One region of the Peribacillus sp. B65 genome, then DNA from elsewhere that is predicted to be linked to it. Evidence: riboswitches for the same ligand, from Rfam matches in the RefSeq annotation. Region 1 holds a riboswitch; the other holds the start of a gene.

Region 1 (7,539 bases):
TCCTTCGTTGGACGAAAATAATAAAACCGTAACATTGGCAGCACATTTAATAAATGAAGTTTTGCTGCATTTTAAATAATGAATGGATATGGAAGAGGGCAATTCCAATTTGGTCCTTCCAGCTTTCCTCAATGTTATCTCCATGCTCAATTATAAGTATTGAAACTAAGTCCTTTGGCAGCACCCAGGCTGTCCGTGAATCATTCATGGACAGTCTTTTTTACGCCTCCTTTACACGCGTTAATGGTCGGGGCCATTGCTTGACTCCCCGTTATAGGATTAACCATGGCTCTGCAAAGTTCACTACTGATACTTGTGGGTTTTTGGTTTATAATAACAACCATCTAGGGGGGATTTTTTATGAATGAATATAAAGTGACGGTCAGGAATGGCAGTACCTTGATCTTGTCGGAAATCATTAAAGCTGAAGATGAAAGAGAAGTCCTTGGAACTCTTTTGATTTCCAGCGAATTATTTAATCAACCATTTACCGACATCAGGATTTTAGAACGCTGATTTGTGCCTGTCCGTTCGATTTGTTACACTGTAATAAATTCTAATACGGTAGGCGATAGTATGTGTGGACGTTTTACCCTTTTCACTGACATTGAAGAAATAAAAGATCGGTTTGATATTCAGGGATCGTTTGATGGGGAATACCAATTCAGCTACAATATTGCTCCCTCCCAATCCGTTCTCTCCGTCATTAATGACGGGGCAAGGAATCGACTTGGATATCTTCGGTGGGGACTCATTCCTTTCTGGGCAAAAGACGAAAAAGTGGGCTGCAAAATGATCAATGCCAGAGCGGAAACCATTGCTGAGAAAGCAAGCTTCAGGAATGCGTATAAGAAGAAGAGATGCTTGATAATCGCTGACTCTTTTTATGAATGGAAGAAGACACCGGAAAGAAAAATACCGATGCGAATAAAACTGAAGAATCATGCTCCATTTGGAATGGCGGGTATCTGGGAATCCTGGAAATCTCCTGAAGGCGTCAGCGTCTATTCATGCTCCGTTATAACAACCGTTCCTAATGAGCTAATGACCAGCATTCATGATCGTATGCCTGTCATCCTTAAACCAGAAGATGAAAAAGAATGGTTGAGTCCAACAAATAATGATCCTGCATATCTGCAGCAGTATTTAAAGTCATTCGATTCGGAACAGATGGAAGCCTTTGAGGTATCGACTGATGTGAATTCGACCAAAAATAATTCATCTAACCTAATACAACAAATTTGCTGAGAGGTCATAAGACCTCTTTTTTATATGAATTCCGTCCCGATAAATGAAAAAAACTGATTAACCGCACATGTCAAGATTTCTTTATAAATAGTAAGGAGTGCATGTAAAATACTTTAAAATTAACCCTTGCGAAAATAGACAAAATGCTGTACTGTTATATTTGCTTTTCAAAACGACTTTCGATGTCACTTTCACAAACTCAGATGGTTTCAGCAAGTTTCCAGTGTGGTACTTTTCTGGAAGGCATCGTAATATTTGATAAATTATATAATGTAATCTTCTTATCAAGAGAGACGGAGGGACTGGCCCGAAGATGTCTCGGCAGCGGACTTAAATGGAGTGCTGTGCCAAATCCAGCAGGCTGATTTTTGCCTGAAAGATAAGGAGGGTGTTTTTTATAAATTAAAAGACCTCTTCTTGTTGTAAAATAGAAGGGGTCTTTTTTATGCCAGTTTTTTTGCTATAGCTCCAAGACTAGATAATTAGGTAGGTTCAAATTGGAGTTATTTGCGAAAGCTGTTAATAGAATAAGAGCTGTGACACCTGTCACGGGAAAAATAAAAAGAGGTGTACATCATGAGTGCAAACAATAAAGGGAATCCATGGGCATTGATCCCATTTGTCGTATTTTTAATTTTATTTATAGGGTCCGGAATCATCACTAAAGATTTTTATTCATTTCCGGTGATTGTTGCAATTTCAATTGCTTCGGCAGCTGCATTGGCAATGAATCGGAAAGAGACATTCAATCATAAGGTTGATATCTTCTGTAAAGGTGCCGGGGACGCCAATATTATGTTAATGGTTATCATTTTCCTTTTAGCTGGCGCTTTTGCCGAAGTTGCCAATGGCATGGGAGCAGTTGAATCAACAGTGAATCTTGCCTTAGCTGTTTTTCCGCAAAATCTATTAATGGTAGGGATATTCATTATTGCTTGTTTTATTTCTTTATCCATGGGGACAAGCATGGGAACGATTGTTGCATTGGCACCTATCGGGGTCGGGATTAGTGAGCAAACAGATATTTCGCTTGCCCTATCAATGGCGGCCGTTATTGGTGGTGCGATGTTTGGGGATAACCTTTCCTTCATTTCAGATACGACAATCGCTGCAGTTCGAACTCAGGGAACGAAAATGAAGGATAAGTTTAAGGTGAATTTTTTCATCGTTTTACCTGCGGCCATCATCACATGTGCCATCCTTGGAATTTTAACAATGGGTGAACAAGCTGACATCTCCCAACATTCTTATAATTGGGTGAAGATTCTTCCATATCTTTGCGTATTGATCACTGCATTGGCAGGAGTCAATGTGTTCCTGGTCCTTTCCATCGGAATCGTATTTGCCGGAATTATCGGCTTGGCTGATGGAAGTTATAAACCGTTGGGTGTCATTCAAAAAGTTGGAGAAGGAATGGCGGGAATGTATGAAATCTCCTTCCTTGCCATTTTAATTGCAGGTATGGTAGCTGTTATCAAACATAATGGTGGCATCGATTATCTACTCCACCTAGTGACCCGAAATAGCAAATCAAAAAAAGGGGCGGAATTCAGCATTGCAGGGCTTGTTGGTTTGACAAACCTTTCAACGGCAAATAACACGATTTCGATTATCATTGCCGGGCCACTTGCCAAAAATATCGCTGAAAAGTATGGGATTGATCCGCGTAAATCAGCGAGCTTGCTTGACATATTTGCATGTTGTATCCAAGGGTTGATACCATATGGAGCACAACTGCTTGTTGCAGCAGGGGTAGCAAAGATTTCTCCGATAAGCATCTTGCAGTATTCATATTACCCAATACTAATTGGATTTTGTGGCGTCATTGCCATCTTGATTGGTTTTCCACGGTTTCAGCCGGGAAATAATGGATCAAAGAACTAAAAGTTAAAACAAAGTTGATTGGAGCGGGTGTGCGAGACTCCTGCGGGAAAAGCGAGTCCAGGGGAGACCCCGCAGGCGCAAAGGCGCCGAGGAGGCTCCCGGACCGCCCGCGGAAAGCGAGTGCCTGGAGGGGAAATCAACGTTCAAATTGTACAAACCCCTAAAATTTCATCGAGTTTGTCTACAGTCTGAACACCCTGAATCATTGGATACAGGGTGTTTTTTGTATGGTAAATACATAAACATTATCAAGTTTTCTCCCATTTATATAGTATCAATCATTCTTCAATTTTTCTGCTTAATTCCGGTCCAAATTAATGATGGTTGTGTGTGCGACACCTGTCATGAATAGAGGACAACACCAACTAAACCGGAAAGGATAATTACATAGGCTGGGTGCCAGCGTAATTTCATTAGGGCAAATAACGATAATCCAAAAACGAGTAATAAGCTTATCGCATGCCAAGAAAAGTTCAGCGCTATCATATTATTGGAAAGTGCAAAGCTGATTGCTGCAAAGAGGATTAAACTAGTGACAATGGGTCTTAGTCCATAGAACATGGATTGAACAACTGGGTAATGATTCAATTTGCTGAAGAAGGTGGCTATAACGGTTACGAATATAATAGCAGGAAGTAAGATTCCGAAAGCAGATGATATGGCCCCTGCAAATCCAGCAGTAGAATAGCCAACAAGAATGGCACTATTGGCAGTGACAGGTCCTGGGGACATACCGGAAATCGCGATGATATCAGTAAATTGCTGAGTCGTCATCCATCCATGCTGTGAGACTTCCGATTCTATTACGGGAATCATGGCGTATCCGCCTCCAAACGATACAAAGCCGATAATAAAGAAGGTGCTAAACAACTCCCACAATTCCATCATTCCATCACACACTTTCTTGAAAATTAGTTAGACCCTTTTTTGATATACCTATATGCCAGCACCCATGAAAGGTTCGAAATCATTTTCTTCATTTCCTATATCCTTTCTGTCCAACTTGACATCGTAACCTAATTTTCTCTTAATGGAGATGGTCACAATACCAGCAAAAGCTCCTGCTAATATAACCATCACAGGGTGCAGAAAGAAAAGGACTGGAATTCCTACTATTAAAATACAGAAAGTTGTTTTGTCTACAACAGCCGTTTTTCCTATCTTGATAGCCGCATAGGCGATGATGGCTACTATGGAAGCTCTGATCGATATGAATGCGGATTCTACCTTCGGATTATCCTGAATGAAAAAATACAAAATGCCTAGGAGCAGAACAATTAAAAAGGTAGGTAATGAAACACCGATCATGGCTGCCATTGCCCCCTTCATTCCGGCAATTCGATGGCCGATAAAGGTGGCGGAGTTAATGGCGACAGCTCCCGGTACGGACTGAGATAAAGCAAAAACATCCGTAACTTCTTCGCTTTTCATCCATTTTCTTTTTTCGACCACTTCTTTTTCGATTAAGGGGATCATCGCAAACCCGCCTCCGAATGTGACAGGTGCTATTTTAAAAAAGGTCCAAAATAATTGGAATAGTGTTTTCCATTGTCCTTTCATTGACATCAGTCACTTCCTTTGCATGCTTTGTTTAATACTTATCATTAACATATCAAAGAAAAAGGGATGGGTAAATTGCAACAAAATCATCGGGTATAACAAAACGTTATACCCAGAAGATTTATCCGTTTTATAAAGAATGCCGCCAATAATTGAATAGCCTCAGAATGTATCACACTATTTTCATTTCACCATTTACCTAATGATGCTATCATTTTAATAAACTATCTAAAAACATGGAGGTCGTTTTCTTGAAATTGGAAAATCTGAAAATGTTTTGTTTAGTGGTGGATGAAGGAAGTTTAAGCCAGGCGGCGAGGTTAAGTTTCCTATCTCAGCCCGCTGTAACACGGCAGATCCATCAACTGGAAAATTATTATAACACTTTGTTATTCGACCGTGAGGAAGGAAGGCTGAGAGTTACAGAAGCAGGAAAGCTGTTATACCCTTTTGCAAAAGCCATAGTAAATGACTTCAACCATTCAAAAGAAGTGATTCAGCAATCGACGGGGAAGTACAATGCCAATCTAATAGTAGGGGCTTCCTTGACTATCGGCGAGTATTTGTTGCCGAGCTTGCTTGGGAGATTTAAAAAACAGCAGCCAGAAATAAAAGTGACATTGACGATAAAAAATACCCCCCGGGTTCTGGAGGATCTTTCAAACGATGTCATTGATTTGGCCTTGGTGGAAGGACTTGTGGAAAACACCGATTTTATTGTAGACAAGTTCGCCGAAGACGAATTGATATTGGTATGTCCATCCGACCACCCATGGAAAGACAGAAAAGAAATTCAGCTAGATGAATTGGGAAATGAAAGGATGATTTGGCGTGAATCCATTTCCGGAACACGGCTTATCGTAGAAAACATGCTAAGGGAGCATGGGGTTTTAGAAAAAATAGAAAGCTACATGGAGATTGGCAGTACACAAGCGATAAAAAGTGCGGTTGAAGCAGGACTTGGAATCAGCATTTTGCCAAGGTTGACAGTGGCCAGGGAATTGGAGCAAGGCTTTTTGCGGGAAGTGGATATTTCCAGAATAGATATGGCAAGAAATTTATGGCTAGTCAGGAAAAACAAGCGATTCAACAAAATAGGGGTGTCTAAATTTGTTGATTTTCTTCGATAAGGAGTGAAAAGCTACCTTCGTTTACCATTACAATTTGGCAGCGTTTTCAGTTTTGTGGGAAACGGTGTGGCCCCGGACGCCCTGCCTTGCAAAAGTCATAGCAAATTGAATATACGGCATTGCGTATTCATTAAAGCTCTTCCCTATCGGGAGGGGCATTTTGTATTTGGTTCTTCAGCCTTCGGTTAGACAAACAAAGGGATTGTTATTTTTATATAGGCCATTTTAAATAAGTAAAGAAGCTCGCCGAAGCATTAACTGAAAGCGGTAAACAGGAACTTGTATATTTCTTGCAGTCTCGAACGAAACCGATGTCGACTCCTATTCGTGCAATTGATGAAATCCAGGAACAAAAGCTTAAAGCTGGTCTTGTCTGCCCACATTGCGGCAGCCATTTTGTTGTGCGATTTGGTAAATTCGTTATCAAAACACGTGCTGGACAGGTGAAACAGCAGCGTTACCGCTGTAAAGCCTGCGATCAAACCTTTAACGACCTCACAAACACGCCTCTTCAACGCACCAGAAGACCACATCTTTAGGTTCGGTTCATCGAATGAATGATGGAGGGCTATTCGTTGAGAAAATGTGCCGAGCAATTAGATAATGAGGTGACGCATGTAACCTTGTTTGGCAGCATAAAATTCTTTCGTCATCGAATAAGAAAAATATGTTGGTCAAATCGTGCCCATTTACTGTGACCGACACGAATACCAAACTTCGTCTCTCTGCTTATTCTTGTTAAGCTAACGGGCAGTTTTGTTGAACAAGTTGTAAATTTAACATTTTAAAGTAAGAGCATTTCTTTGTAGTGAGAAGTGCTTTTTATTTTTGTCAAAATTAAAAGGATATTTCAATAACAATAATAATATAAATAAAAACAATATAATTTTACTGTAATACGATAAATAATATGCTAAAATCATGTTGTCATTAAATAAGTGAGGTGTTTTAAATGAATGTTAAACGAGGTTCAACCACTTTCTTAAAGGTAATTATTTTTCTGGCTGGAATTGCAGTGCTTGCTTTGTGTATCTGGTTGCCTGAGATAGCCGTTAGGGATGCAAGGGTACATCCAGATACGGCTTACTTCCTAATCCCCTTTTTAGTATGTGCATACGGATTCTGTATTGCGTTTTCTGTTGCGTTGTATCAAGCATATAAACTATTAACCTACATCGAAAAGAACGATGCTTTCTCTGAATTATCCCTTAAATCTTTGAAGATTATAAAGAAATGTGCTTTTACAGTCATTTTCCTCATTTTGTTAGGAATAGTAAGCTTAAGGGTGCTTGCTAAAGTTACAGGTAGTGATGATGCAGCGGGTCCTACATCATTATGTCTAATGGGTATTTTAGCAACAAGTATCATCGCAGCCACTGTGGACGCCCTTCAAAAGCCATTAAAAAATGCCCCAGATATGAAGTCAAAAAATGAATGATTAACGGATATGTAAGAATTTTGATTGTCAGCCAGGTGATTTTTGGAGTACAAAAGCGACGAAGACACTCAATAAAAACAGACACAACTAATTTATTTAACTACGGGGACGATAGCTCAATGAACCGCCTTTTCACCAAGGCGGTTTTCTTTTGGTCAAATATCAACATTAGAATTTAACATAGCCTTTATATAAATAAAATTGAAGTTACCATTAGAAATAGGAAATATACTTAAAGTCAAATTAATTATAAAATAAATTCATATTATTCTAAAAATT
Region 2 (7,539 bases), 1.5 Mb from region 1:
ACGTCTGGGACTGGGGTATGAGGCATTAAAATCGATCAATCCAAAGCTGATTTACTGTTCCATCACGGGCTTCGGCCAGACTGGTCCCTATAAAGACCGACCGGGACATGATATCAATTATATTTCGATTGCAGGCTTATCAGGCTATTCCGGTACGGAAAAGGGCGGACCGGCAAAAAACGGAACCCAAATAGCAGATCTTGCCGGAGGCTCATTGCATGCTGTTATCGGTATATTATCTGCAGTCATTCACAGGGAAAGAACGGGATTCGGCCAAGCCATCGACATCAGCATGACCGATTGCAGCTTTGCCTTGAATGCCATATCCGCACCTTTGAATTTACAAGGGGGCCTCGAGCTTGAACCAGAAAAACTGATGTTGAACGGAGGGTCCTTTTATGACTTTTACGAAACGAAAGATGGACGTCATTTTTCGGTAGGAAGCCTTGAGCCCCCTTTTCGAAAAGCATTATGTGAAGCGATCGGTGCACCCGAATTATATGAACTGAGCATGAATAGCGATGAAGAAAGCGGAATCAGGTTTAAAACGGCCATCCGACTTGCTTTCCTTGAAAGAGATTTTCAAGAATGGCAGGGAATATTCGCTGATTTCGAGGCCTGCGCAGAACCAGTGCTGACCTTCACCGAAGCGGCCGAACACCCCCAATTGAAGGAGAGGGGAATGATCGTCGAGGTACCTGACGGAAAAGGAAATGTCCAGAAGCAAATCGCCTGTCCAATCAAAACATCGGTTTTCACCCCTGAATATAAACATGCTGGCTTGAGGCCAGGACAAAACAACGCAGAAATTCTTCGCACCCCCAATCGCTAAATAAAGATGTAAAGGCTATCACTTTTCCGGAATTTTTGGGAAGGAGATAGCCTGTTTTTTTTGAAGGCCGGAAAAAGCATGAGGAAGGTCGAATTAATCGGTGGAAGGCCGAATAAAGCAGGAGATAGGTCGAATTAATGGGTAGAAGGTCGAATAAAGCAGAGATAGGTCGAATTAATTGATGAAAGGTCGAATAAAGCAGGAGGAAGGTCGAATTAATTGATGGAAGGCCGAATAAAGCAGGAGATAGGTCGAATTAATGGGTAGAAGGTCGAATAAAGCAGGAGATAGGTCGAATTAATCGGTGGAAGGCCGAATAAAGCAGGAGATAGGTCGAATTAATGGGTGGAAGGCCGAATAAAGCAGGAGATAGGTCGAATTAATCGGTGGAAGGTCGGATTAAGCAGAAGAGGACAAATTATCCTCCTATCAGTTGTGGAAAGCAACATATTACCACTGTGAAAATTTACTAGTTATAACTAGTGTGGGCAGGGTATCAGAGTAGCATCCTGATAATGCTCTGGTAAGGAGGGGTGATTAAACATGTTTGGTCTCTCTGATATCATTAAATTTCTATTTTCCTTTTTTTTGATCATGCCGATCGTTACGCTGATACATTTGAGCGGGCATATTTTCTTTGTTACGATCTTTGGGGGATCAGAAAAGAAAATCTTGATCGGTTGTGGTAATAAACTTTTCGCCTTTCGGAACATAGAGGTGAGGAAATATTATTTTTGGAATGGGACTTGCGAGTTCAAGGGATTGAAACATGATAATCGATTGACGAATACGCTTATATATTTAGGCGGGTCTATCTTTAATTTGGTCAGCATGCTGATCATATATAGCTTAGTGTATCAGAATATCCTGGACAGCTCGGTAATCTGGTATCAATTTATCTATTTTTCTTTCTATATTATGTTTTTCTCCTTGTTTCCGATGTATTTCGCGGACGGATCGCCTAGTGACGGGAAGGCTGCGGAATTGGCCTTGAGGAACAAGCTGGAAGATAGGGTGACGGATGATATATTTGTGAAAAAAATGGATGATGATGATAGCTGCAAGTAAAAAGGGGACGTGCTGGTGGCCGTTCTTTTTTTGTTGCTTTCATCTTTAGGATTTATCATAAGGCTAGGATCTAGCCTTATGATGAATGTTTATCTAACGGTCTAGGATTTTATAGACTGTGCTATTTTACTGCTTGATGATGAACTTGAAAGGACCAGAACAATGACCATGGCAATGGCAACCCCTGTTGCACCGATCCAGGTTATGGAAGCAAGGGATACTTGTTCTACAACGACACCGCCAATTCCAGCACCGGCGGCCATGGCCAATTGCATCATTGACTGATTCAGTCCGAGCATGACTCCTGATGATTCAGGCTCTAGGGTCGCTAAATGATATTGCTGTGTCGGCCCTGATGACCATGCTGCGAACGACCATAATGTGAGGATTATCAAAACGGCCATCAATGAATTCGTAACGATGGATAACATGATGATCATCACAATATGCAGCGCCATACCGCCAATTAGTGTAAATGATACACCCCATCGATCCGTACTATATCCGCCAAACTTTGATCCGATCAAGCTTGCGATACCGAATATAAGCAAGGCCGTGCTAAGTAGAGAGTCACTTATCCCTGATACGGATAGCAGGTAAGGGGATAGATAGGTATAAGCTATCGAGTATCCGCCAAGCCAGAAGAAGGTTATCGATAATCCAAGGGCAACTTTCCTTTTTTTAAGAAGGGCCAGCTGCTGGAGAAGTGGTACTGGTTTATCCCCTTTGGTAGCAGGAATGGTAAAGAATAAAACGATCATGGCAATCAGGCCGAATAGGGCGATTCCGCCAAAGACGGATTTCCAGCCGAATGCATCCGTCATGATTCTTCCGAGAGGTACGCCAATGATAAGGGAAGCTGTAAACCCCATGACAACTGTCGCAATAGAACTTGCTTTTTTATCTGGCGGAGCAAGCTTAGCGGCAATATTCAGAGCGGTGACTACAACCAATCCTGCACCAAGTGCCATGATTATGCGTGCAAATAGAAACGGTCCAAAGCCTGGTAATAGAAAGGCAAGCAGGTTGGACACTATGAATAGTCCAAGGGAATACAACATTAATTTTCGTCTGTCTAAACTTGCTGTCAAAGCCATTAGAATGGGTGTACCGATTGCGTAGACAAGGGAGAAAATTGTAATGAGCTGTCCTGCGGCAGCAAGGGTAACTCCAAGAGAATCCGCAATCTTATCCAAAATTCCGGATATGATGAATTCGGATGTTCCTACTAAAAAACTGATTATCGCCAACATGTAAATTTTCCATGTATTAAGCAAAATAGATTCACTCCTCATTAATGATTATCAATTTTATATAAAGACATATCGGAATATGTTAATATGTATGGATAAAAAAATAAACATATCGCGAAATGTCGAACTGTTAGGGGGGGGAAATGAACCCAACCCTCTAAGGTACGGATCAGGTTCATTTTCATACTTCTTCTTTCAAGAAATCAGTAATTTTTGAGATTGCATCTTCATCTCGTTTGTAATACGTAAACTTTCCTATCCGCTCCGTTTTAATCAATCCTGCTCTAAGAAGCATCGAGAGGTATTGAGAGGCCGTGGACTGGGTCATGTTTAATTTTTCCGTAATCTGACTTACGCAAACGCCGGTTTCCTTCATGTCTATTCCCTCATGAGGGGTGAAGTGGAGTTCAGGCGCCTTGAGCCATTGTAAGATTTGCAACCTGGATTCATTGGATAATGCTTTAAATATCTCGATTGTTTTCATACATTTCATTATATCGAGAATTATCGATATGTCAAATAATATTAACATTCATCGTTAATTTCATAAATCAAAACTTGATACCGTTATTCAAAAGAGCCATTAAAGGAATGGAAATGTATTATTGCAAGGACCTAATCGGCTCCCTAATAAGTGCTGCCGATTAGGTTATTCGAATCCTGTAAATCAGTATTAAAGTTTCCGCAAAAAAATCATTCCCACACTTCTTTTGCTACATCAACGACGAATTTCAGCTTTTCCCATTGCTGTTCTTCGGTTAGCTTGTTGCCGTGATGGGTGGAGGCGAAGCCGCATTGAGGGCTTAAGCATAATTGTTCGAGAGCAACGAAGTGCGAGGCTTCTTTAATGCGTGCCTTAACAGCTTCCTTGTCTTCGATTTCCCCATTTTTTGAAGTGACGACCCCCAGTACAACCTGTGCACCGCCATTTGGAATGTATTCCAATGGTTTGAAATCCCCTGAACGTTGATCATCATATTCCAAGAAGAATCCATCCACTTTTTCTTTTGCCAATAAAGTTGGAGCGATACGGGCATAGCTTCCTTCAAACGCCCAAGTCGACTGATAGTTTCCGCGACATAGGTGGGTAGTGACGACAAGGTCTTCTGGTTTGCCTTCCAATGCTCCATTAATGACACGAAGTGCAAGATCAATTAACTGTTCCCTCGTATATTTTCCATCTTTGAACTGGAAATCTGGAGCTGAAAGTCTGGCAATATATACATCATCCAATTGAAGATAACGCACACCTGCTTCATAAAAGGCTTTCAAAGCATGCTGATACGCCTTGATGATATCATTTGCATAATCTTCAATATCAGGGTAGATGTCTTCATTATGAATACCTGCAGCAAATAACTGATTCGGACTGGGAATGGTTTGCTTGGCAACGGCACGTCCGTTCACGATTTTGTTCAATTCAATGAAATCACTAATGAAGGGATGTTCAGGATTGAATGAAACCTTCCCGGTATTGCGAACGTTATATCTCTCTGTTTCCACACCATCGAATGTGAGACCTTTTTCAGTCACATATCCCTCGATGCCATTTAAATGTTCGAGGAAGTCAAAGTGCCACCATGTTCGTCTGAACTCGCCGTCCGTAACAGCCTCTAATCCAACTTCAATTTGTTTATCGACAATCCGTTTGATTTCTTCGGTTTCAATTTCACGAAGGCGCTCTGCTGAAAGGGTACCCTCCCTAAATTGCTTTCTGGCAATATGTAAACGTTCCGGTCTTAATAAACTTCCGACGTGATCGGCCCTGAATGGTGCTTTCGTTAATGTGATTGACATGTTGCATTCCTTCTTTCCTTTTAAAAATAAAAAACCTCTTCTTAAAAAATAAGAAGAGGTGTTGGCAACAAAGCTATATACTCTTCTTATCTTCAAGTTTTTAAACTTCTGGAATTAGCACAGTACATGAATAGTCTGTTGCTGAGGCATCAAAGGGCCAGTCCCTCCACCTCTCTGGATAAGAGTTGTCTATTAAATTAATTATGACTATACAGGTAGTTTTTACAAAGGTCAAGAGTTGGAGGTTGAATATTTAGAATATACCGTTTATTACTCGGACTGAAATGTTAACGGCATCAGGGAATCCGGCATAAGCTTTGAGTGGGGAGGGGAATGCAAGGATGAGTCCATTCAAAAGTGGCATACCGATAACGGTAACTGAAGCCATGGTAGAGAGAATCATAAAAATGAAATCATCTTGTCAGGATATTAAAGTCGAGATTACGCCGAAGCATATTGTGCTTTCCGGAACGATGGAAGTGAAAAAAATGATGTTTAAGAAAAACGTAGCTTTCCGGATTACATTAAAACCGGTTCATGTGGAAAAAAGAACGATTTCATTTGAATTAGTGGAAATGGAACCAGTTGACAGGAATTTCATCAACCAAAGGATATTTAACAGACCGCCATTTTTTGAATTTGAAAAAAGAACGATCAAAATGAATGTTAATGCTTGGAACATCGTGAGAAAAATTCCGGTGGGCACAATTAAATCGTATGAACTTGTCGAAGGTGCATTGATAATGAAACTTTCTTTATGAGTTAAGGGATATTTTACATACAACCTTATCCGCAATCTATAAAGGGAGTGCCAGGTATGTTAGTGTTATTGTGAGATTGTCATGAAAAAAATGTGATTGATAAATCAAGCTCTTTAAAATATACTAAATAACTTGAAGTTTTGAGTTTTTCTGGGAATGAGGAGGATAATGATGGATCAAAAGATTTTGCCTGCTTCAGCAAGCATGAAGGATTTTGAAAGATTTCTAGAAAGTTCCTATGAAATAGGTGTGTTTCTTGATTTGCATATATCACAATTGAAAAATGTAAGTATGATGGCAAAACAACATAATAAGAAAATGATTTATCATGTCGATTTGATCCATGGCATAAGAAGTGATGAGTACGCGACAGAATTCATTTGTCAGGAATATAATCCCTATGGGCTGATTTCGACTAAATCAAGCGTTATATTGAAGGCGAAGCAAAAGGGGGTCATTGCCATCCAGCGAATCTTTTTAATAGACTCACATGCGCTTGAGAAAAGTTATAAGCTGGTGCAGAAAACCAAGCCGGATTATATCGAAGTATTGCCGGGCGCCATGCCATGGATGATAAAAGAAGTGAAGGAACGATTGCAGACACCGATTTTTGCAGGCGGCCTCATACGTACTTCGGATGAAGTCCTGAATGCCCTTGATGCTGGAGCTTCGTCGATCACCACATCCAAAACTGAATTATGGGATATCGTCTAATAGGGGAAAATTGAAAAAAATTACAGAAAAATAGATTAATTTTTCACAAAATATTGACAGCGTTTTCATAACCTAGTATATTTTACAGTACAAGTTAATATATGTGACGGAGACTAGGAGATTCACAACAGATCTATTCATAATTTATTTATGAAGATAGTTCTGCTGTGGATCTCCTTTTATTTGTTGGCAAGGTTTAATAATTTAACAGGGGAGGGGTTTTATCATGACTCCATTTTGGGGAGAAGTGTTAGGCACGATGATATTAGTTGTATTCGGAGCAGGTATTGGGGCTGGTTCATCCTTAAAGGGTTCCTATGCAAAGGATGCCGGATGGATTGTTGTCACGATTGCGTGGGGGTTGGCCGTTACCATGGGGGTTTTTGCAGTAGGGTCCATAAGCGGGGCGCATTTAAACCCGGCGGTCACAGTAGGTTTTGCCATTATTGGAGAATTTCCTTGGAGTGATGTGCCCGGTTACATCGTTGCCCAAATGATTGGCGCAATCCTGGGCGCGACTCTAGTATTCCTGCACTATTTGCCACACTGGAAAGCTACGGATGATCCAGGAGCGAAGCTTGGTGTGTTCGCGACTTCACCTGCGATCCCGCACACATTTTCAAATCTATTAAGTGAGATGATTGGAACTTTCATCCTTGTTCTTGGATTATTATTTATAGGTGCCAATGATTTTACAGAGGGCCTAAACCCATTTGCAGTCGGGTTATTGATTGTCGTGATTGGGATGTCTCTTGGCGGAACGACAGGATACGCCATTAACCCGGCCCGCGATCTGGGGCCGCGCATCGCTCACTTTTTGCTGCCGATACCCGGTAAAGGCAATTCCAATTGGGGCTATTCATGGATTCCGGTCATTGGACCGATAGTTGGGGGTTCACTTGGTGCCGTTTGTTATAAAGCATTTTTTATGGGGGAAATAACAGCAGGATTTTGGTCTGTTTTGGGTGCAAGCCTGGTACTATTGATATTAGCCTATGCTTTTGGTAAAAAACAGTCACATGAATTGGAAAGCAGAAATATCGCCAGTTAAATTAAAAGGAGGGGCATACACAATGGAAAAATACATTTTATCATTAGATCAGGGAACAACTAG

What was found. A riboswitch is a leader RNA that binds a small molecule or an ion and turns the genes downstream of it on or off. The one in region 1 is predicted to bind S-adenosylmethionine.
Region 2: linked by a shared signal. The riboswitch ahead of ACSR9O_RS13535 (5-methyltetrahydropteroyltriglutamate--homocysteine S-methyltransferase) and the one ahead of ACSR9O_RS06300 (Na+/H+ antiporter NhaC family protein) in region 1 are both predicted to bind S-adenosylmethionine.

The regions. Positions count from the first base shown of each region.
Region 1 covers NZ_CP195840.1:1,292,864-1,300,402, forward strand. Annotated here, with positions in the region: gene hutG (formimidoylglutamase) at 1-79, shown strand, start outside; gene ACSR9O_RS06290 (hypothetical protein) at 361-516, shown strand; gene ACSR9O_RS06295 (SOS response-associated peptidase) at 577-1,248, shown strand; SAM riboswitch class I at 1,527-1,634, shown strand; gene ACSR9O_RS06300 (Na+/H+ antiporter NhaC family protein) at 1,825-3,132, shown strand; gene ACSR9O_RS06305 (chromate transporter) at 3,475-4,020, opposite strand; gene ACSR9O_RS06310 (chromate transporter) at 4,069-4,698, opposite strand; gene ACSR9O_RS06315 (LysR family transcriptional regulator) at 4,944-5,822, shown strand; partial or broken gene ACSR9O_RS06320 (transposase) at 6,056-6,481, shown strand; gene ACSR9O_RS06325 (DUF2975 domain-containing protein) at 6,775-7,260, shown strand.
Region 2 covers NZ_CP195840.1:2,751,964-2,759,502, forward strand. Annotated here, with positions in the region: gene ACSR9O_RS13515 (CaiB/BaiF CoA transferase family protein) at 1-832, shown strand, start outside; gene ACSR9O_RS13520 (hypothetical protein) at 1,376-1,900, shown strand; gene ACSR9O_RS13525 (MFS transporter) at 2,002-3,177, opposite strand; gene ACSR9O_RS13530 (ArsR/SmtB family transcription factor) at 3,335-3,637, opposite strand; gene ACSR9O_RS13535 (5-methyltetrahydropteroyltriglutamate--homocysteine S-methyltransferase) at 3,847-4,950, opposite strand; SAM riboswitch class I at 5,034-5,135, opposite strand; gene ACSR9O_RS13540 (hypothetical protein) at 5,292-5,711, shown strand; gene ACSR9O_RS13545 (glycerol-3-phosphate responsive antiterminator) at 5,883-6,425, shown strand; gene ACSR9O_RS13550 (MIP/aquaporin family protein) at 6,652-7,476, shown strand; gene glpK (glycerol kinase GlpK) at 7,499-7,539, shown strand, end outside.